DNA from 4 places in the Geodermatophilus sp. SYSU D00700 genome. Region 2 is predicted to be linked to each of the others. Evidence: predicted binding sites of a transcription regulator. Region 2 holds the regulator's gene; each other region holds the start of a gene.
What was found. Region 2 encodes LexA, which represses DNA repair genes until DNA is damaged. Its sites were predicted from a motif close to TCGAACANNTGTTCGA; they were not measured.

Region 1 (5,024 bases), on a different contig from region 2:
GAGTGCCCAGCACGGTGCCCCAGTCGCCGCCCAGGCGCGTGGCGCAGAAGGCGTCGGCGACCTCCGGCGGGCTGTACCGGAGCAGCAGGGAGGCCTGCAGGCACAGGGCCAGCAGCCCGGCGACGCGGCGGGCGCGCAGCGGCAGCGCGTCGGGGTCCCCGAGCTCGGCGGAGAGCCGCTTGACGGCGTCGTCGAAGCGCGGGTCGGCGCCGCGGACGAGCTCGAGCTCGGCGGTGACCGCGGCCAGCGACTCGGCGGAGCGGCCGAGGGCGCGCAGCACGTCGAGGGCGATGACGTTGCCCGAGCCCTCCCAGATGCTGTTGAGCGGCGCCTGCCGGTAGAGCCGCGGCAGGCCGGACTCCTCGACGTAGCCGTTGCCGCCGAGGACCTCCATGGCCTCACCGACGACGGCGGGGGTCCGCTTGCACACGAGGAACTTGGCCGCGGCGCCCGCCAGCCGGAGGAACGCCGTCTCGCCGGCGTCGACCGCGGCGGCCAGCCGGATCGCCAGCGCCGTCGCGGCCTCGCTCTCGACGGCGAGATCGGCGAGGACGTTCTGCATGAGCGGCTGGTCGGCGAGCGGGGCGCCGAACGCGCGGCGGTGGCGGGCGTGGTGCAGCGCCTGGGTCAGCGCCGCGCGGACGGTGGCCGCGGAGCCGATGACGCAGTCGAGCCGGGTGGCGTTGACCATCTCGATGATCGTCGGGACCCCGCGGCCGGGGTCGCCGACCAGCCAGCCGGTGGTGCCGTCGAACTCGACCTCGCTGGAGGCGTTGGCGCGGTCGCCGAGCTTGTCCTTGAGCCGCTGGAGGCGGAAGACGTTGCGGCTGCCGTCGGGGAGCACCCGGGGGACGAGGAAGCAGGACAGCCCCTCCGGCAGCTGGGCGAGCAGGAGGAAGAGGTCGCTCATCGGGGCGCTGGTGAACCACTTGTGGCCGGTGAGCGCGTACGTCCCGTCGGCGGCCGGCGCGGCACGGGTGGTGTTGGTGCGGACGTCGGAGCCGCCCTGCTTCTCCGTCATGCCCATGCCGGCCACGAGGCCGGGCTTGGCAGCGGGATCGGTCAGGCCGGGGGCGTAGCCGGTGCCGGTGAGGCCCGGTCCGTAGCGGGCCGCCAGGTCCGGGGCGGCGCGCAGCGCGGGGACGGCGGCGTAGGTCATCGTCACGGGGCAGCCGTGACCGGCCTCGACCTGGGTCCAGGCGAGGTAGCCGACGGCGCGGCGGACGTGCGCGTGCCGGTCGCCGGCGTCGGCCGCGGCCCAGGCGGTGCCGGCCAGGCCGTGGGCGAACGCGGTCCGCATGAGCTCGTGCCAGGCCGGGTGGAACTCGACCTCGTCGATCCGGTGCCCGTAGCGGTCGTGGGTGCGCAGGACGGGGCGGTTCTCGTCGGCCAGCCGGCCCCACTCGCGCGCCTGCTCGCTGCCCGCCAGCCGGCCCAGGTCGGCCAGCGACGCGAGCGTGGCCTGGTCCGCGTGCCGGAGGCAGGCCTCGGCGAGCACCGCGTCCCCGGCGATCGGGTCGAACCCGGCCAGCGGCGGGACCTGGTTGGTGACCTCGTGCGTCGCGCTCACGGCGGGCACCGTACGACCCCCCGCGCCGGCCCGGTCCACACCCCGCGCCGGCGTCGTCGTCCGGGTACGCAGGCCGACCCGCCGTTCCACGTGGAACGGCGGGTCGGCGGGTGTCCGTGGTCGGCGGCCGGGTTCAGGCGGCGGTGGGCATCGGAGGGCCGAGGCAGGCGGTGATCTCCGATCCGTCCGGCCGGTACGTGCGCCATCGCCCGTCCGGTTGCCGTTCGACGCGGAACCCGTGGTGGACCTTGGTGTGGTGCCGCTCGCACAACAGCGCCGAATTGTCGAGTGAGGTCTCGCCGCCGTCGATCCAGTGCACCAGGTGGTGCACGTCGGCCCAGTGACTCGGGGCGTCACAGCCGGCGAACACACAGCCCCCGTCGCGCAGCTCGACCGCGCGCCGCAGCTGCCGGCTGACCAGTCGCCGGCTGCGGCCCAGGTCGAGCGGCACCCCGTCGGGCCCGAACACCACCCGGGAGATCTGCCCGTCGCAGGCCGGCCACCGCGCCCGGGCGGCGAAGATGGTGGCCCCGAAGCCCATGGCGGCGGCGCCGGGCCCGGTGGCCGGGTCGGCCAGGTCGTCGAGGTCCACCCGGACGGCCACGCGCGGCTTGACGGTGCGCAGCACCGGGAGGGTGCCCGCCGCCAGCGTGGTGTCGGCCCACTGCACCCAGGCATCCCCCAGCCGCTGCGCTCTGGTGCGCCGGTCGCCGGCGGGCCGGTCGGCCTGCACGTGGGACTCGAGGGCGGTCTGCACCTTCTCCCCACCCACGGCATCCAGGTGGCCGCGGAAGCTCACGCTGCCATCGGCGTGCCTGACCACCGTCAGCGACCGACCCTCGGTCGGATCGGGCTCGAGCCCGTCCGGGTCGAGGCGGGCCAGAAGGCCGGCCACCGTGCCGGCCAGCTCGCTGTGGGTCTGCAGACCGGCGGCGACGGCGAGCGCGGCGTCGATCTCGGCCAGGTCGACGTCCTGCGCGGCGGCGCGGGCCAGGTTGGCCGGCGTGGCCACCTGCGCGATCTCGGCGGCCCGCCCGGCGGTGGTGGTGCCGGCGGCGAACCCGGCGGCGACGGCAGGCAGGTGCTCCAGCGCGCGGCCGGTGTGCACCAGCTTGGATGCCTCCGCCGAGGCCAGGTGCCCGTGTCCGCGCAGCCACGACTGGACCGTCTTGTGCCCGTCGAACTCCGCGGCGCCGGCCAGCTCGGCCTGGCGCACGGTGCGGGCCAGCTCGGCGGCCAGCCGGTTCTGCGCGACCAGCAGGGCCCGCAGCCGCTCGTTGAGTTGCGGGCCGAACATGGCGGTCAGGTCGTCGTCGGCGAGTACGTCCAGCGCTGTCCGCAGCTCGTCCACGACACCCCCCCCCACGACTCGATCGCGTGTTCGAAGACTACCGCACGGATGAGCCCGTGGCGAGCCGAATGTGCAGGTCAGCGGCTTGTCCACAGATCTCCGTCGGCACTTGACGCGACCGGGAACGGTCAGTCGAGCGGCCGGACCAGGCGGCTGATCGCCACCTGGGCCAGCGGCGCGTAACCGACCACGACGGGCAGCGGCCCGGTGATCCGCAGGCCGGTGGTGCTGCCGCCGTCGGGACCGTCGGACACCCAGTGCAGGAGGTACAGCCGCACCGGGCCGGCCCTCACCGTCCACGCCCACCGTCGAGCGGCCTCGTCCACCGACTCGACGGCGAACGGCAGGCTCACCCCGGCGGGCCCCCGCACCCGCCCCGTCACCCCGGCGGCCAGCCGCGGGACCGGCACCTGCACGCCGGTGATCTGCGGCGCCCAGGTCGGCCACCGCGCGGGCTGCGCGTAGCGCTCCCACACCTCGGCCGGCGGCTCCGGCCCGGTGGCGTGCAGGGTCAGGGCGGTCACGGCGCCTCCTCGACCAGCGGGACCCGGCACTGCACGACGACGGCGAGCAGGCCGTCGGCGGTACCGGACGCGTGCTCCTCCCCCGGCTCCCACACCGCCGCCTCACCGGTCGCCAGCGGGCGCCGGGCGCCGTCCGCCCCCGACACCCAGCCGCTGCCCTCGACGGCGAGGAAGGGCTGCCAGAGGCGGGTCGGGTGGCGGCCGACCGTGCCGCCGCGTGCCAGGCGGACGACGTCGACGGCGACCGCGTCCTGCAGCCCCCCGACGAGCGCGGCCCGCACCAGCGACGCGCCGGCGCTGCCGAACTCCGTCAGCGGACGGGCGGGCGTCCTCGACACCCTCACGCCGGCGGACCGCCGATGAGCAGCTGCCGCAGCAGGTGCAGCGCCAGGACCACCGCCCGCTCGCGCACCGCCGTCCGCGACCCCGGCAGCCGCACCGACCTCGCCCGGGTCCCCGACGGCCCGATGACGCTCAGGTGCACGGTGCCCACGGGCTTCTCCGGTGTCCCGCCGCCGGGACCGGCGATGCCGGTGATGCCCACGCCGACGTCGGCACCGAAGCGTGCCCGCGCGCCCTCCGCCAGTGCCTGCGCCACCTGCGGGCTCACCGCGCCGAACTCGGCGAGCATCTCCCCCGGCACGCCGACGAGCTGCTCCTTCGCCGAGTTGGCGTAGGAGGTGATCCCGCCGAGCACCCACGCCGACGACCCCGCCCGCTCGATCAGCCGGGCCACCAGCAGGCCGCCGGTGCACGACTCGGCGGTGGCGATCGTGAGCCCCTGGCCGAGCAGCGCGTCCGCGACCAGGTCGTCCAACGTCGGGCCGGTGGAGAAGAGCGTGGCCGCGTAGTCCTCGGCCAGCACCGCGGCCAGCCGGTCGTAGGCCGGCTGTGCCTCGGGCGGGAAGCGGGTGACGATCTCCAGCTCGCCCTCGCGCAGGCAGGTGGTGATCTCCAGCCCGTCGAGCTCGGCCTCGTGCTCGCGCAGCGTGGCGGCGAGCTGGGCCTCGAGCGTGCCCCACAGCCGCACGGTCTCCTGCCGCACCTCGGTGGCCCCGGCCAGCGCCGCCCGCACCGGTGCGGCGGCCAGCGCCGCCGGCCACATGCCCTGCAGCTCCGACGGGGGCCCGGGCAGCACGACGACGACCGGCCCGGTGCGCCCGTCCGCCGGCGGGACGACGAGGCCCGGGGCGGTGCCCACCGGCTCGAGCACGGTGGCGCCCGCCGGGACCATCGCCTGCTTGCGGACGCCGGCCGCCGTCGCCTCGGGGTCGGCCCGCCAGCCACGGCGGGCCATCAGCCGCTCCACGATCGCGGCGACCCGCTGCTCGAGGTCGGGGTCGACGGCGAGCCGGCGGCCCTGCACCTCGCCGACGAGGGCGGCGGTCAGGTCGTCGGCGGTGGGTCCGAGCCCGCCGGTCGTGATGACCAGGTCGACGCCGGCCGAGGCGAGGTACCCCAGCGCCCCGCGCATGTCGTCGGGCCGGTCGCCGACCACGAGGACGGCGCCGACGTCGACGCCGGCCTGCCGCAGCTCCTCGGCCAGCCAGGGCCCGTTGCGGTCGGCGACCCGTCCGGT
Region 2 (5,024 bases):
GGTGACCAGGCGCGACCACCTCTCCCACCCGTCACACGACACGCCGCGGCGCCCGCGCGTCCGCGCGCGGGACACGGCTGCCGGGTGTACACGCCGGCCACGACCAGGACCGCCGCCACCGCGCGGTGCCCGGCACGGCCGGGGACGCCGCCGGCGGGTCCGGGAGGGCGCGGGACGCCCGAGAGGGGTCGCTCAGACCGACGGGCGCACCGCGGGACGCCTGCCGCGCGGGTTCGGCACCAGGTCGCCCAGACGGATCGGCCGGGTGAGCAGGTCGGGCTCCGCGTCGGGAACGAGGGTGGCGCCAGAGGTGCCCACGGACACCGCGACGGGTGCCCCGGCGGACCCGGCGACGGCCGGCATCTCGGCGGTGACCGCGCGGTGCCGGCCGGCGCCGGCCGCGGAGGGAGCCCGGTGCCGGCCGGGCCCGGCCACGCCGACGGCGGGCTGCTCGGCGGTCACGTCGGCACAGTGCCGGCGGGAACGGCGCGGGCGGTCAGCAGCCGGCACGCCGACCGGGCGGACGACGGACATCGCGGCCGTGGCAGCGACCGCCGTGGCGACCGCCGGCGCCAGCGTGAGCCGGCGCTCCGGCAGCCGGACGGCGGCCAGATCGACCCAGGTCCCGGCGCCCTCGACGACGCCCGGGACCTCGGTGCGCAGTCGCACCCAGACCTCGCACGCGCCGGTCTCGTCGTGCCGCCAGCCGAGCATCGCGCCCGCGACCCAGGCGCCGTCCACGAGCACCTCGACGTCCTGCGGCGACCCGAACGACACCGCTGCCCTGCTGTTCACGGCTGCTGACACGTCCTCACCGTATGTGTTCGTTCAAGCCGAATGCGTGAGCGACCGGACACCGATGGTTGACGAACCGGGCGGGGCGGTCTCGTCACTTGTCCGAGGAGTGCTCCCGTCCCGGTCACGGCAGGCGCAGCACCTGACCGGCGACCACCGCCGAGTCGTCGAGGTCGTTGAGCTCCTCGATCGCGTCGACGACGACCCGCACGTCCTGCTCCGGGCCGGCGACCTCGCCGGCGATCGACCACACGGTGTCACCCGGCTGCACGACGACACTGCTCTCCCCGGCGAGCCGCAGGCCCTGCTCGGGAGCGAGCACCTCCCGCCCCAGGACCGCGCCGCCGACGCCCGCGGCGAGGACCAGCACGGCCACCAGGCGGCGCCCGCGGCGGGTCAGCCGCACGGGCCCGGGGGCCGGCGCCGCCGGACCGCGGCCGGCCCGGGCCGGCTCGCAGCGCACCGGCCGGCCCCCCGGCCGCGCCGGTGCCCGGCGGGTGCGGGGCGCCTCGGCGGCCGGCCCCGCGGCGGGACCGGTGGCGCGGACGGGCGCCGCGGCCGGGCGGTCGGGCACCGGCCGCAGGTGCCCGGTGATCCGCGGACCCGAGCCCGGCAGGGCCGCCCGCGGCGACGCCGGAGTGCCCTGGGCCGGGCGACGCGGAGCCGGGGGAGGTGCCTGCCGGCGCGGGGCCGCGGTCCCGCGCGCGGCCCCCTCCGCCAGCAGCGGCCGCCAGGGGACCCGGACCGCCGCGTCGAACTCCAGAACCGCCTGGTGCACGCTGCCCATGACCACTCCTCCTCGTCACCCCACCGCCGTCGAACACGCGTTCGATCGAACGTCTGTGCGATGTCTACCGCATGGGACCGACGGGGTCGACCCGACACCTCCGACGGGTTTCGAACACACGTTTGAAGTACCGGGCCCGAGGCGCTACGGTCCGATCAGCAGCCGTCCGCCCGTTCCCCCGGACGCCGGCACCTCCCGGCGTCCGGGGGCCGGGTCCTCCGGGTGGCGGGCGGGACACGAGGGCCGTGGCGACACGGCCGGCGAGGAGGAGACGTGGCGGGCACGAGCGGCACCGGCCAGGGCACGCGCGGGGGCACGGCCACCCGGCGAGGAGGCCGGCGGGGGACGGACACCGCTGCCGACGGCGCCGGGGGGCAGACCGCCGCGGTGCGGTCGTTCCCCGATCGGGGCGACGCCGGCGACGGGCTGAGCCAGCGGCAGCGCCGGGTCCTCGAGGTCATCCGCGACTCGATCGACCGCCGCGGTTACCCGCCCTCGGTCCGGGAGATCGGCGAGGCGGTGGGCCTGTCCTCGGCGTCGTCGGTCGCCCACCAGCTCTCGGTGCTGCAGAAGAAGGGATGGCTGCGGCGCGACCCCAACCGCCCGCGCGCACTCGACGTGCGGCTGCCCGGGGACACGGCCGCCGAGGGCGCACCGGCCGCGCCGGCCGCCGCCGACGGCAGCACCGCGCCCACCTACGTGCCGCTGGTCGGCAGGATCGCCGCCGGTGGCCCGGTGCTGGCCGAGCAGGCCGTCGAGGACGTCTTCCCGCTGCCGCGCGAGCTGGTCGGCGAGGGCACCCTCTTCATGCTCCGCGTCGCCGGCGACTCGATGGTCGACGCGGCGATCTGCGACGGCGACTGGGTGGTCGTGCGCCAGCAGCCCACCGCCGAGAACGGCGAGATCGTCGCCGCCATGCTCGATGGCGAGGCCACGGTCAAGACCTACAAGCGGCGCGACGGGCACGTGTGGCTGCTGCCGCACAACCCGGCCTACGAGCCCATCCCGGGTGACGAGGCCACCGTCCTCGGCCGCGTGGTGTCCGTCCTGCGCCGCGTCTGACCCACCGCCCGACCCACGCGGGCCCGGCTCCCGCCGACCGGCGCGGCAGGAGCCAGGCCCCGGGGTCGCGGGTTCAGCCGGTGGGTGGCGCGGCCGCCCGCCGGCGGCGCAGGCGGCCGCCGATCCACACCGCCACCGTGGCGACGGCGGCCGCCACCAGCCCGGCGGTGACCGGGGGGATGTCCGTGCCGCCGTCGGCGGGCGCGGTCGCCGTCGAGGTCCCCGCCGGTGACGACGACGCGGCGGCCCCGGCCGGGATCGGCACGACCGTGACGTCGCCGGGCGGTCCCTCCCCGGCGACGAGCAGCGCGGCGCCGTCGGCGGTGAACGACACCGCCTCGCCCTGCGGCGCCTCGGGCAGCGCGATGCGCACCGGCTCGCCCGCCAGCGCGGCCGGGACGTCGGACCCGGCGAGCGGCCAGACGTAGGCGTCGGTGTAGGTCCGCAGCGCGATCCGGCTGCCGTCGCGGGCGACCGCGCCCCCGGTCACCAGCAACTGGCCGGCACGCCCCACCGGGCCGCCCGGCGTCCCGGTGAGCGTGAAGGCCACGGTGCCCACGTCGGCCAGCTCGACCGTGCCGCCGTCGACCAGCGGTGCCGCCGGCCGGTAGACGTGACTGGCCCCGAGCACCTCCTTGGTGACCAGGTACGGCGTGCCGTCGGGCGCGACCAGCAGTGCCTCGGCGTCGTGCGGGCCGTCGGGATAGGTGAGCCGGTGCAGCGCCGTGGCGCCGTCGGGCCGCAGCGCGATGAGGGCGACGGTCTCCCGGGTGGCGTTGTTGTCCCCGGTGTCGGCCAGCCACACGGTGCCGTCGGGTCCGACGCCGAGGTCCTCGGGGTCGTAGGGGTCCAGCGGCGCGACGGTCTCGTCGACGACCCGGCAGGTCTGGTCGAGGACCGCGACGGTCACCCGCTCACCGCCGTCGGCGACGGCCAGCATCCGGTCGCCGACGTCGACGAGACCGGAGAGCTCCGCGAGCCGGGGGTCGGTCACCTGGCAGCGCCGTGCGGGCGTGGCCTCCTCGGCGGCCGCGGAGGCCGATGGCAGCAGGACCGGGGCGAGCCCCAGCGCGAGCCCGAGGACGGCGGCCGGTGCGCGCGGGGCGCACGCCCGCGCGCTACGCGGGAGGACGGCCGGCGCGGGCACCCGCCCAGCGTGACAGCACGACTGCGTCGAGTGCGTGCACCACGCCCAGCAGCAGGATCCCGACCGAGGCCCCGACGACCGCGTCGGTGACCCAGTGGAAGTCCAGCGAGACCATGGCGATCCCGGTGGCCACCGGCCCGACGACGCTGAGCCACCACAGCGTCCGCTGCACCGGCGGCGCGAGCCGGTACTCGACGGCCTGCCAGCGGGCCACGCCCCACATGAGCACGGCGTTGGCCACGTGCCCCGAGGGGTAGCTGGCGCCGTCGCGGTGGAAGAACGAGCCGGGATAGGCGGGCGCCGTGCGACCGGTGCCGAACTTGAACGCGTAGACCACGACGGTCAGCAGGGCGAGGGCGACGAGCACCCGCACCAGGGGCAGCAGCGTCCGCCGGCGGATGCACAGCCAGCCGACCAGGCCGGCCAGGACGACGAGGATCGTGCCCCGTCCGCCGATCTGGGTGACCGCCCAGACCGGCCAGTAGGCCGGGGAGTCGCGCAGCCCCCACTGGCTGACGATCTCGGAGACCTCGAGGTCGAGCCGCTCCAGGACACCCCGGCTGAGCAGGTCGACGGTGACGCCCACGGTCACCACGAGCGACAGGATCATCAGCCACCACGGCGGCCGTCCTGGGGTCACGACGGCGGGGACGGGGGCCGACGGGTCGCCGTCGGCCGGCGCTCCCCTCCCCCGACGCACCACGCCGCTGGTCACGCGGCCACGGTACCGGGCCGTGACCCGGCCGTGACCTCGCCGCGGGGGACGGCGAGCCGCCCGGGTGACCGGCGGGCAGCCCGTCACCCGGGCGGGCGAGCGCCGCGGCCGGTCAGCCGACCGGGACGGCGAACCGCTCCAGCGCCGCGGCCAGGCCGCCGTCGACCCGCGCACTCAGCCGGGTGCCGTCCGCCTCGTGCTGCTCGCTCAAGACCTCGCCGTCGCGGTGGACGCGGGCCACCAGGTCGCCGCGGTCGTAGGGCACGAGCACCTCGACCTCGACGTCCGGGTGCGGCAGCCGGGCGGCGACGACCTCGCGGAGCCGCTCGATGCCCTCGCCGGTCCGCGCCGAGACCCACACCGCGCCGGGGAGCGCCCGGCGCAGGGTCAGCACGTCGTCCTCGGTCATGGCGTCGACCTTGTTGACGACGATCAGCTCGGGCACCGCCGCGGCGTCGATCTCGCGCAGCACCACGTGCACCGCGTCGATCTGGCCGAGCGGGTCGGGGTCGGAGCCG
Region 3 (5,024 bases), on a different contig from region 2:
AGCTGGGTGTGCACCACGGCGTGCGGCGTCGACGTCTTCGCCGACACCCGGCTGACCAGGCGGTTGATCTCCCGCCGCAGCTCGGCGGCGTCGCGCCACGACCGGCCGGCGTCGTCCTCGTCGGGGTGGTCCTCGACGATCGGCAGCTCCCCGGTGTCCTCCTCGTGCACCCGCTGCGCGATCCGCAGCCGCAGCTCGTCGTCGCGCTTGGCCAGCAGCGACGCCGTCTGCTCGGCGGTGAGCAGGCCGGGGATGCCGAGGAAGTCCTCGTCCTCCGGCGCCACCGCCAGCGGCCCGCCGGCCTCGCCGGTGTGCGCCGTCCCCCCGTGCAGCACGTGCGCGAACCGGGCGTCGGCCTCCAGCGCCTCCCACTGCTTGAGGCCCACCGCCTCGCGCTCCTTGGGCGGCAGGGGGTCGAGGTCGAGCGCCTCGGGGTCGGCCGCCTTGGGCGGCGGCATGACGTGGTTGCGCTCCTTCTCCAGCGACGCCGCCAGCCCCAGCAGCGGCCGGACGGCGGGCAGGAACACCGTGGCGGTCTCGTGCGGGGCCCGGGAGCGGACGACGCGGCCGACGGCCTGGGCGAAGAACAGCGGCGTCCGGTAGGAGGTCATCCACGCCAGGACGGCGGCGCGCGGCACGTCGACGCCCTCGGAGATCATCCGCACGCAGACGGCGATCCGAGCCGAGCCGGCCGCGAACCGCTCGATCTTCTTCGACGCCTTGGGGTCGTCGGAGAGGATGAGCTCGGGCGCCTTGCCGGTGATCCGCCTGACGATCCGGGCGTAGGCGCGGGCGTCGTCCTGGTCGCTGGCCAGCACGAGCCCCGCGGCGTCGGGCATGCCGTTCTCGCGCAGGTGGGTGATCCGCTCGTCCATCGCGGCGATGACGTGCGGCACCCACTGGCCCTTGGGGTCGAGCGCGGTGCGCCAGGCGGCCATCTCCACCGAGCGGGTGCCGGCCTCCGACAGGGAGGCGGCGACCACCTCGCCGGCCGAGTTCCGCCAGCGCGAGGTGCCGGTGTAGGCGGCGAAGACGACCGGCCGGACGACGCTGTCGGCCAGCGCCTCCTTGTAGCCGTAGGTGTAGTCGGCGCGGCTGACCAGCCCGGCGCCGGCCTCCCCGGCGTCGCCCTCGAAGCCGTCCTCCTCGTAGCGCACGAAGGGGATCCGCTCGTCGGGCTTGGTGCGGAAGGGCGTCCCGGTCAGGCACAGCCGGCGGGCGGCGAAGCCGTAGGCCTCCTCGATCGCCTCACCCCACGACAGGCCGTCGCCGGCGTGGTGGACCTCGTCGAGGATCACCAGCGTCTTGACGGCGGTGGCGCGGGCGGCGTGCAGCATCGGCTTGCCGGCCACCTGCGCATACGTCGTCACGTAGCCCTGGGTGCCGGCGCGCACCGGGCCGACGGCGTTGGTCAGGCCGGGGTCGAGCACGATGCCCATCCGGTCGGCGGCGTCGGCCCACTGCAGCCGCAGGTGGTCGGTCGGGCAGACGACGATCACGCGGGCGACCTCGCGCCGCTGCAGCAGCCGCGAGGCCAGCGTGAGCGCGAAGGTCGTCTTCCCCGCGCCCGGCGTCGCGGTGACGAGGAAGTCCTTGGGGGCGGCCTCCTCGTAGCGCTCGAGGGCGGCCTGCTGCCACGCCCGGAGCGGTCGGCTGGTCGTCTGCGGGGCGACCGCCCCGGCCCGTGCTGCACTCGCCATCTCGGGGCTCATCCTGCCTGCGGCGGAGGAGACACGCCCAACCGGCCGCCTCCCGCGCGCCTCCCGTGCGACCACGTATACGGGCCGGTCCGTACGCGTCTGACCTGCGCCTTCGTTGTGGCGGCCGACGGTGGGGTGGTGCGCCTCACACGCCGGTCGGACCGGTCCGTCCCGTCGCGGCGGTCACGGTCAGCCGGAGGCGCGCCCCTCGCCGTGGACGAGCCGCAGGTGCGGTCCGGTGGGCACGTCCGCCCGCGGGTCGGGGACCTCGGGCAGGCCGGCCGCGCGCCGCACCCGGTTCTCCGGGACGTCGAGCGCGCGGGCGAGGTGAGCGGCCATCCAGGGGCTGATCAGGGCCCAGCCGCGGGTGTGCGCGATCCGTTCGAGCACCTCCGGCGCGACGGCGCCGCGGGCCCGGCGGGAGGCCTCGACCACCGACCCGCCCAGCTCCCACAGCCGTCGCCGGACGAGTTCCTGGAGGTCCTTCGTGGTCACCCGAGGACGATAGGACGACCGGGCCGGTGGTGGCAGGCTGGTCGTTCGTCCTGGCGCTGATCAGGGCTGGTTCCTGGTCCCGGCGACGGGCTGGCCGTTCTGGTTTCTGCAGCCCCGCCGGTCGTGTTGTGGTCCGCGCCGATCGCTTCCTGGCCGCGAGGCGCTGACCTGGACTTTCTCGACAGGCGCCTTGTGCGACTTCGCAATCGAACGTATGATCGAATAGGTGGCGGGAGTCCTGGCGGTCGACGAGCCCCTGGTGGGGTGGGCGTCGGGGCCGCTGGGGGCGGTGCAGGCCGCCGACCGGGAGATCGCCCGGCAGACCGCGCTGCGGGCCCGGGCGGTGGCCGCGTTCGCCGCCACCCGTCCCGCCTCCGTCGACCGGCAGCCGGGCTCGCCGGGGGCGATGTCGGCCGACCGGTGGGCGGCGCGGGCTGAGGTACTGCGGCCGGTGAGCGAGTGGGCCACCGACGAGCTGGCGGTCGCGCTGGCGCTGTCGGCCCAGGCGGCGCAGCTGCTGCTGGAGCGGTCGCTGACCCTGGTGCACCGGCTGCCGGGCACGCTGGCCGCGCTGGAGTCCGGGGCGCTGCACGTGGGGCACCTGGGCCCGCTGATCGACAAGGTCGCCCCGATCACCGACGACGCCCTGCGCGCCGCGATCGAGCGGGAGCTGCTCGCGTGGGCCGCCGGGCGGCACACCACGCCGGCGCAGCTGGGCGCCAAGGCCCGCCGGGAGCTGCTCACGCGCACCGCCCGCACCGCCGCCGATGACCTGCTGCGCGCGGTGCGCCGGCGCGGCGTGGATGCCCGCCCCGACCGGGTCGAGGGGATGAGCGTGGTCTCGGCACTGCTGACCACCCCGGAGGCGGCCGCGCTGGTCGCCGCTCTCGGTGCCTGTGCCGACGCGCTGCCCGCCGACGGCCGCAGCCGGGGGCAGAAGATGGCCGACTGCCTGCTGGACCTGGTGCTCCGCCCGGGCGAGTCCGGGCTGCCGCCGGTGCAGGTGACCCTGACCGTGGTCGCTCCGGTGGGCGCGCTGCTCGGCGGCGACCAGCCGTGTGAGGTCGACGGGCAGGTGGTCCCGGCCGAGCTGGTCCGGGCGCTGCTGGCCGCCCTCACCGGCCACCGGGCCGACACCGCCGCGACCGACACCACGGCGACCGACACCACGGCGGCCGACACCACCGCGGCCGATGGCGAGGCGGCCGATGGCGAGGCGACCGGCACCACCGCGGCCGACACCGAGCCAGCCGGCACCGACACGGCCCTGGGGGTCGATGCGGTCGGAGCCGGGGCGCCCCTCACCGAGGACGAGCACTTCGCCCGGTGGGCCGAGGAGCTGGAAGCGCGGATCCTGGCCGGGGAGTTCGATGCCCGCCCCGGGCCCTGCTACCTCGACGAGGACCTGCCACCGGACGATCCGCCCGACGCGCACGACACGGCCGACGCCGACGCCGACGCCGATGAGGTGGCCGCACCGGACCCCGATGGCTGGTGGGCGCGCGCCGACCGCGCCGTCGACCAGGCGAGCACCGCCCTGCTCGGGCTCGAGCGCGCCCTCGGTCACGCCCGCCGCACGGTGGCCACCGCGCAGCGCGCCGACGCCGCGGACGAGGCCACCTGGGCACGCAGCGCGGCCGGCCGGATCACCACCGCCCCCGACGTCTTCACCCAGCTGGCCGCGGCCACCGACACCGCCCGCGCCGACCTCGCCGCGCTGCTCGCCGCCACCGCCGGGGGCGGGCTGGCCGACCGGCCCCGGATCGCGCTCACGCACGCGGCCGGCGGTGCGCTGCTGGCCCTCACCGACCTGCCCGCCCTGCACCGCGCCCACCGACGCGGCCACGGCCTGGCCGCTCCCGGACCCGCCGCCGGCTACCGGCCCAGCGCCGCCCTCGACCGGCACGTCCGCGCCCGCGACCGCCGCTGCCGCTTCCCCGGCTGCCGCCGCCCCGTGCCCCGCGCCGGCGAGCTCGACCACGCCACCCCCTGGCCGGCCGACCCCACCACCGCGGCCAACCTCACCGGCTACTGCACCGGCCACCACCGCGGCAAGCACCAGGCCCCCGGCTGGCGCCACGTTCTCGCCCCCGACGGCACCCTCACCGTCACCACACCCACCGGGCTCACCGCCGCCACCACCCCACCGCCCTACTGACGGGTGACCGGCTTCAGGACCGGGCGGTCGAGCCGATGGTCCACAGCGTGATCATCGCCAGCCGCGAGGACATCGCCGAGATGCTCTGGCTCCGGGACGAGCCGGACCTGGCCCGCGCCGTGCTGGACACGGACGACGCGACGTACCGGCGCATCATGGAGGTCGCCGCGCGCCCGGGCACCGGGTCGTGGCTGCACGACCGGGTCGACGAGCTCCTCTCGGCGGCCGCGGTCCGGGTGCTCACCGGAGGTGGACGCCGCCGGCCCCGTCGCTGGCGCGCCCGTTCCCGCGGAGCGTCTGCCCGCTCTCTGGCAGGAGGTGGGGCCGGAGCGGGACCGCCGGCGTGAACACGACCCGGTCCTCGATGCCCTCCACATCCTGGACGACCACTTCCCGGGCGGGGACTGACGTCAGGGCCCCCGCCGGCCGGCCGCGGTGGGATCCTGCCGCCATGACCGAGCCCGAGTACGCCGCGCTCCGCGAGCGCGTGGCGATGGGGGACCGCGACGCGGCCGACGAACTCATCGAGCTCGCCGGCGAGCGGGGCGACCTGGCAGAGCTGCGCCGGCTGGCCGACCTCGGCAACCGCGACGCCGTCGACGAACTCGTGCAGCGGGCCAGCGAGCTGGGCGACCTCGCCGAGCTGCGGCGGCTGGCCGAGGAAGGCAACG
Region 4 (5,024 bases), on a different contig from region 2:
GTGGACCACCGGGCCGGCGCCGACGGGCGTCCCGGTGGGGCCGGTCACTGCGACCTCGCCGCCGAGCACGCTCGCGCTGAAGGTGAGGGTGACCGCCTGCGGGGTGCTCGTCACGGTGCTGTCGGCGGCGGGCTCGGTGGCGCGCAGGGCGGTGTGCGCCGAGGCAGTGCCCGGGACGGCCATCACGAGGCCGAGGGCGAGGACCGCCGTCGCCAGGGGCCGCACGAGCGCGGCGAGCGGACGGGGGACAGGCAGCACGGGACCTCCAGGGCGCAGGGTGTTCTCGTGCTTGGTCGTCGGCGGAGGCCGTGTGGTTCCCGGCTGGTCCGCTTTTCGGGGCCCGTCAGTAGGGCGGTGGGGTGGTGGCGGCGGTCAGTCCGGTGGGTGTGGTGACGGTGAGGGTGCCGTCGGGGGCGAGGACGTGGCGCCAGCCGGGGGCCTGGTGCTTGCCGCGGTGGTGGCCGGTGCAGTAGCCGGTGAGGTTGGTGGCGGTGGTGGGGTCGGCCGGCCAGGGGGTGGCGTGGTCGAGCTCGCCGGCGCGGGGCACGGGGCGGCGGCAGCCGGGGAAGCGGCAGCGGCGGTCGCGGGCGCGGACGTGCCGGTCGAGGGCGGCGCTGGGCCGGTAGCCGGCGGCGGGTCCGGGAGCGGCCAGGCCGTGGCCGCGTCGGTGGGCGCGGTGCAGGGCGGGCAGGTCGGTGAGGGCCAGCAGCGCACCGCCGGCCGCGTGGGTGAGCGCGATCCGGGGCCGGTCGGCCAGCCCGCCCCCGGCGGTGGCGGCGAGCAGCGCGGCGAGGTCGGCGCGGGCGGTGTCGGTGGCCGCGGTGAGCGCGGTCAGCGCGTCGGGGGCGGCGCTCACCCGGCCGGCCGCGCTGCGTGCCCAGGTGGCCTCGTCCGCGGCGTCGGCGCGCCGCGCGGTGGCCACCGTGCGGCGGGCGTGACCGAGGGCGCGCTCGAGCCCGAGCAGGGCGGTGCTCGCGTGGTCGACGGCGCGGTCGGCGCGCGCCCACCAGCCATCGGGGTCCGGTGTGGCCACCTCGTCGGCGTCGGCCGTGGCGTGCGCGTCGGGCGGATCGTCCGGTGGCAGGTCCTCGTCGAGGTAGCAGGGCCCGGGGCGGGCATCGAACTCCCCGGCCAGGATCCGCGCTTCCAGCTCCTCGGCCCACCGGGCGAAGTGCTCGTCCTCGGTGAGGGGCGCCCCGGCTCCGACCGCATCGACCCCCAGGGCCGTGTCGGTGCCGGCTGGCTCGGTGTCGGCCGCGGTGGTGCCGGTCGCCTCGCCATCGGCCGCGGTGTCGGCCGCGGTGTCGCCGGTGTCGGTGTCACTGGCGTCGGCCCGGTGGCCGGTGAGGGCGGCCAGCAGCGCCCGGACCAGCTCGGCGGGCACCACCTGCCCGTCGACCTCGCACGGCTGGTCCCCGCCCCGCAGTGCCCCGACCGGGGCGACCACGGTCAGGGTCACCTGCACCGGCGGCAGCCCGGACTCGCCCGGGCGGAGCACCAGGTCCAGCAGGCAGTCGGCCATCTTCTGCCCCCGGCTGCGGCCGTCGGCGGGCAGCGCGTCGGCACAGGCACCCAGCGCGGCGAGCAGGGCGGCGGCCTCCGGGGTGGTCAGCAGCGCCGAGACCACGCTCATCCCCTCGACCCGGGCCGGGCGGGCATCCACGCCGCGCCGGCGCACCGCGCGCAGCAGGTCATCGGCGGCGGTGCGGGCGGTGCGCGTGAGCAGCTCCCGGCGGGCCTTGTCGCCCAGCTGCGCCGGCGTGGTGTGCCGCCCGGCGGCCCACGCGAGCAGATCGGCCTCGATGGCGGCACGCAGCGTGTCGTCGGTGATCGGGGCGACCTTGTCCAGCAGCGGGCCCAGGTGCCCGATGTGCAGCGCCCCGGACTCCAGGGCGGCCAGCGTGCCCGGCAGCCGGTGCACCAGGGTCAGCGACCGCTCCAGCAGCAGCTGCGCGGCCTGCGTCGACAGCGCCAGCGCGACGGCCAGCTCGTCGGTGGCCCACTCGCTCACCGGCCGCAGCAGGTCAGGACGGGCGGCCCACCGGTCGGCCGACATCGCTCCCGGCGAGCCTTGCGGCCGGTCGGCCGACGACGGCCGGGATGCGGCGAACGCGGCCACCGCCCGGGCCCGCAGCGCGGTCTGCCGGGCGATCTCCCGGTCGGCGGCCTGCACCGCCCCCAGCGGCCCCGACGCCCACCCCACCAGGGGCTCGTCGACCGCCCGGACTCCCGTCACGGGATCGATCATACGTTCGAGCGACGATCGCAGCAAGTCCTGTGGACGACGAACTCGCTGGTCAGACGGCTGGCCGGTGCTCCGGCCGCGGAGCCCGGCGTCAAGGCTGCAAGGGGTGGCGAGACACGACCGCAGCCCGTCCTCAGCGGCCCCGCCGGTAGAGGGCGGCCGCGGCCGGCGCGAGGACGACCAGCAGCCCGGCCGCCCAGGCCAGGGCCGGCCAGACGCTCGCGTCGCCGACCCCGGTCAGTGCCCGGACGGCGTCGGCGGTGAGGGTGACCGGCTGGCTCTCGGCGAAGCCGCGCAGCCAGCCCGGCATCGTCTCGGTGCTCACGAACGCCGAGCTGGCGAACGTGAGCGGGAAGGTGAGCACGAACCCCGCCGACTGGGCCGCCTCGGGGCTGCGCACCGCCAGTGCGATCAGCACGTAGAACCAGGTGACCGCGTAGGACAGCAGCAGCACGACACCGAGGCCGGCCACGACCCCCGTGACGCTGTCCGGCCGGTAGCCCACGGCCAGGCCGACGCCGAGCATGAGCAGCAGCGTCACCACGGTGCGGGCGGCGTCGGCGAGGGTCCGCCCGGCCAGGACGGCGGAGCCGGCCATCGGCAGGGTCCGGAACCGGTCGACCACACCCCGGCCGAGGTCCTCGGCGAGCCCGACGCCGGTGGCGACACCGGAGAACACGGCCGTCTGCACGAAGATCCCGGGGAGCAGGTAGTCGACGTAGTCGACGCCGGGGGTCGAGATCGCCCCGCCGAAGACGTACCGGAACAGCAGCACGAACATCACCGGCTGGACCAAGGCGAACAGCAGCACCTGCGGCGTGCGGAACGCCCCCACCAGGCTGCGCCAGCCGGTGGTCAGCGCGTCGCGCACCGCCCAGCCGACCACCGGCCGGCCGGCCGGCACCGCGGGCGGGCCGAGGACGGACGGGCGGGCCACCGCGTCGGTCCGGGGCGCGGGGTCGGTGACGAGGGAGGTGGTCATGCTGCGCTCCGGGTGCTCGGGTCGGCGGTGCGGCCGGTGAGGGCGAGGAAGACGTCGTCGAGGGTGGGCTCGGAGATCCCGACGCCGCGGATGGCGACCCCGGCGGTGTCCAGCCGGCGCACCAGCTCCGGCAGTGCCGGGCCCGGATCGGCGACCGGCAGCCGCAGCACCCCGTCGGTGACCGCGGCCGGCCCGGTGCCCAGGCCGGCCAGGGCGGCCACGGCCGCCGCCGCACGCCCGGGGTCGGCCAGCGGCACCTGCAGCGCGCCGCCGCCCAGGGAGGCCTTCAGCTCGGCCGGTGTGCCCCGGGCGATCACCCGGCCCGCGTCGACGACCGCCAGCGAGGAGGCGAGCCGGTCGGCCTCCTCGAGGTACTGCGTGGTCAGCAGCACCGCCGTGCCGGCGGCCGCGAGCTCCTCCACCACCTCCCACAGCGCCAGGCGCGACCGCGGGTCCAGCCCCGTGGTGGGCTCGTCGAGGAACACCACCCGCGGCTCGGCCACCAGCGCGGCAGCGAGGTCCAGCCGGCGTCGCATGCCTCCCGAGTAGGTCCGCGCCGGCCGGTCGGCGGCGTCGGTGAGGCCGAACGCGTCGAGCAGCGCGTCGGCGCGCGCCCGCCGCGACGCCCGGGTCAGGTGCCCGAGCCGGCCGAACATGCGCAGGTTCTCCCGCCCGGTCAGCGCCTCGTCCACCCCGGCGTACTGGCCGGCCAGGCCGATGCGCGCCCGCAGTCGAGCGCCGTCGGACACGCCGTCGGGACCGAGGGGCACGCCGGCCACCGTCGCGGTGCCGGCAGTGGGGCGCAGCAGGCCGGTGAGCAGCCGGACGACGGTGGTCTTGCCGGCGCCGTTGGGGCCGAGCAGCCCGACGACGGTGCCGGCGGGCACCTCGAGGTCGACGCCGTCGACGGCGGTCACCGCGTCCGGTCCACTGCCGAACCGGCGCACCAGCCCCTCGGCGACGACGGCGGGCGGGTCAGTAGCCACGGAAGGCCTCCCGGCGGACCTGGCGGCGCGGGATGCCCGCGGCGGACAGCGCGGCGGTGGTGTCGCGGACGAAGGCCGGGGAGCCCGACACGTGGTAGGTGGCGCCGGGTAGGTCGGTGGTGAGGCGTTCCAGCTCCCGTCCGAAGGCCGCGCGGTCGCCGGGATAGACGGCGGCGTGCGCGAGCTCCTCGGTGTCGGCGCGGAACGGGTGGTCGCGGCCGACGTGGACCAGCGTTCCGCGGCGCCGGGCGCCCGTCGCCGCGAGGTGGCGCAGCAGCGCCCGGTGCGGTGTCACCCCGACGCCCTGGGCGAGCAGTACGACGTCGTCGGCGGTATCGGCCAGGGCCGATCGCTGCAGCGGCCGGCGCAGCCGGACGCGGTCGCCCGGGGAGAGCCCGGTGAGCGCCCGCTTGAACCGGCTGCCCGAGGCGAGCCGGGTGCCGATCAGCACCTGCGGGTCCTCGGGGGCCGAGGCCAGGGAGAACGGCTTGGTCCCGCCGTCGGGCAGCGAGAGGAAGGCGTGGTGGCCGGCGAGGTGGTTGAGCGGCTCCACGGGGGCGAAGGCGAACGCCGTGACGCCGCCCTCCGTGTCCGTGCGGCGAACGAACTCCAGCGTGGCGGTGCTGAGCAGGGCCATGGCGGTCTCCGAGGTCGGTGGGTGGGTGCCCGGCGCCGTCCACGGTAGCCGATCGTCGGTCACTGTCAACGATTCGGACCCTAGAACAGTTGGCTCCGCTAGACTGCGCCCCGTGGGGATGCCCGTGCCGATCGAGGACCTGCCGCTGCCGGTGCTGCTCGCCCAGGCGGGTCA

Region 1: the regulator LexA is predicted to act here: its motif matches at 2,940-2,955, upstream of ACI79V_RS02205 (DUF222 domain-containing protein).
Region 3: the regulator LexA is predicted to act here: its motif matches at 2,402-2,417, upstream of ACI79V_RS05565 (DUF222 domain-containing protein).
Region 4: the regulator LexA is predicted to act here: its motif matches at 2,241-2,256, upstream of ACI79V_RS01665 (DUF222 domain-containing protein).

What each region holds. Positions count from the first base shown of each region.
Region 1 is NZ_JBJGZA010000002.1:103,116-108,139, forward strand. It holds gene ACI79V_RS02200 (acyl-CoA dehydrogenase family protein) at 1-1,570, opposite strand, end outside; gene ACI79V_RS02205 (DUF222 domain-containing protein) at 1,704-2,921, opposite strand; gene ACI79V_RS02210 (SRPBCC family protein) at 3,050-3,445, opposite strand; gene ACI79V_RS02215 (hypothetical protein) at 3,442-3,789, opposite strand; gene ACI79V_RS02220 (competence/damage-inducible protein A) at 3,786-5,024, opposite strand, start outside.
Region 2 is NZ_JBJGZA010000027.1:43,253-48,276, forward strand. It holds gene ACI79V_RS17550 (hypothetical protein) at 193-807, opposite strand; gene ACI79V_RS17555 (LysM peptidoglycan-binding domain-containing protein) at 920-1,582, opposite strand; gene lexA (transcriptional repressor LexA) at 1,856-2,644, shown strand; gene ACI79V_RS17565 (hypothetical protein) at 2,718-3,791, opposite strand; gene ACI79V_RS17570 (phosphatase PAP2 family protein) at 3,763-4,506, opposite strand; gene hflX (GTPase HflX) at 4,619-5,024, opposite strand, start outside.
Region 3 is NZ_JBJGZA010000004.1:209,345-214,368, reverse strand. It holds gene ACI79V_RS05575 (DEAD/DEAH box helicase) at 1-1,700, opposite strand, end outside; gene ACI79V_RS05570 (hypothetical protein) at 1,890-2,195, opposite strand; gene ACI79V_RS05565 (DUF222 domain-containing protein) at 2,422-4,353, shown strand; gene ACI79V_RS05560 (hypothetical protein) at 4,401-4,700, shown strand; gene ACI79V_RS05555 (hypothetical protein) at 4,805-5,024, shown strand, end outside.
Region 4 is NZ_JBJGZA010000001.1:350,739-355,762, reverse strand. It holds gene ACI79V_RS01670 (copper resistance CopC family protein) at 1-258, opposite strand, end outside; gene ACI79V_RS01665 (DUF222 domain-containing protein) at 344-2,236, opposite strand; gene ACI79V_RS01660 (ABC transporter permease) at 2,379-3,227, opposite strand; gene ACI79V_RS01655 (ATP-binding cassette domain-containing protein) at 3,224-4,213, opposite strand; gene ACI79V_RS01650 (FAD-dependent oxidoreductase) at 4,203-4,850, opposite strand; gene ACI79V_RS01645 (MarR family winged helix-turn-helix transcriptional regulator) at 4,969-5,024, shown strand, end outside.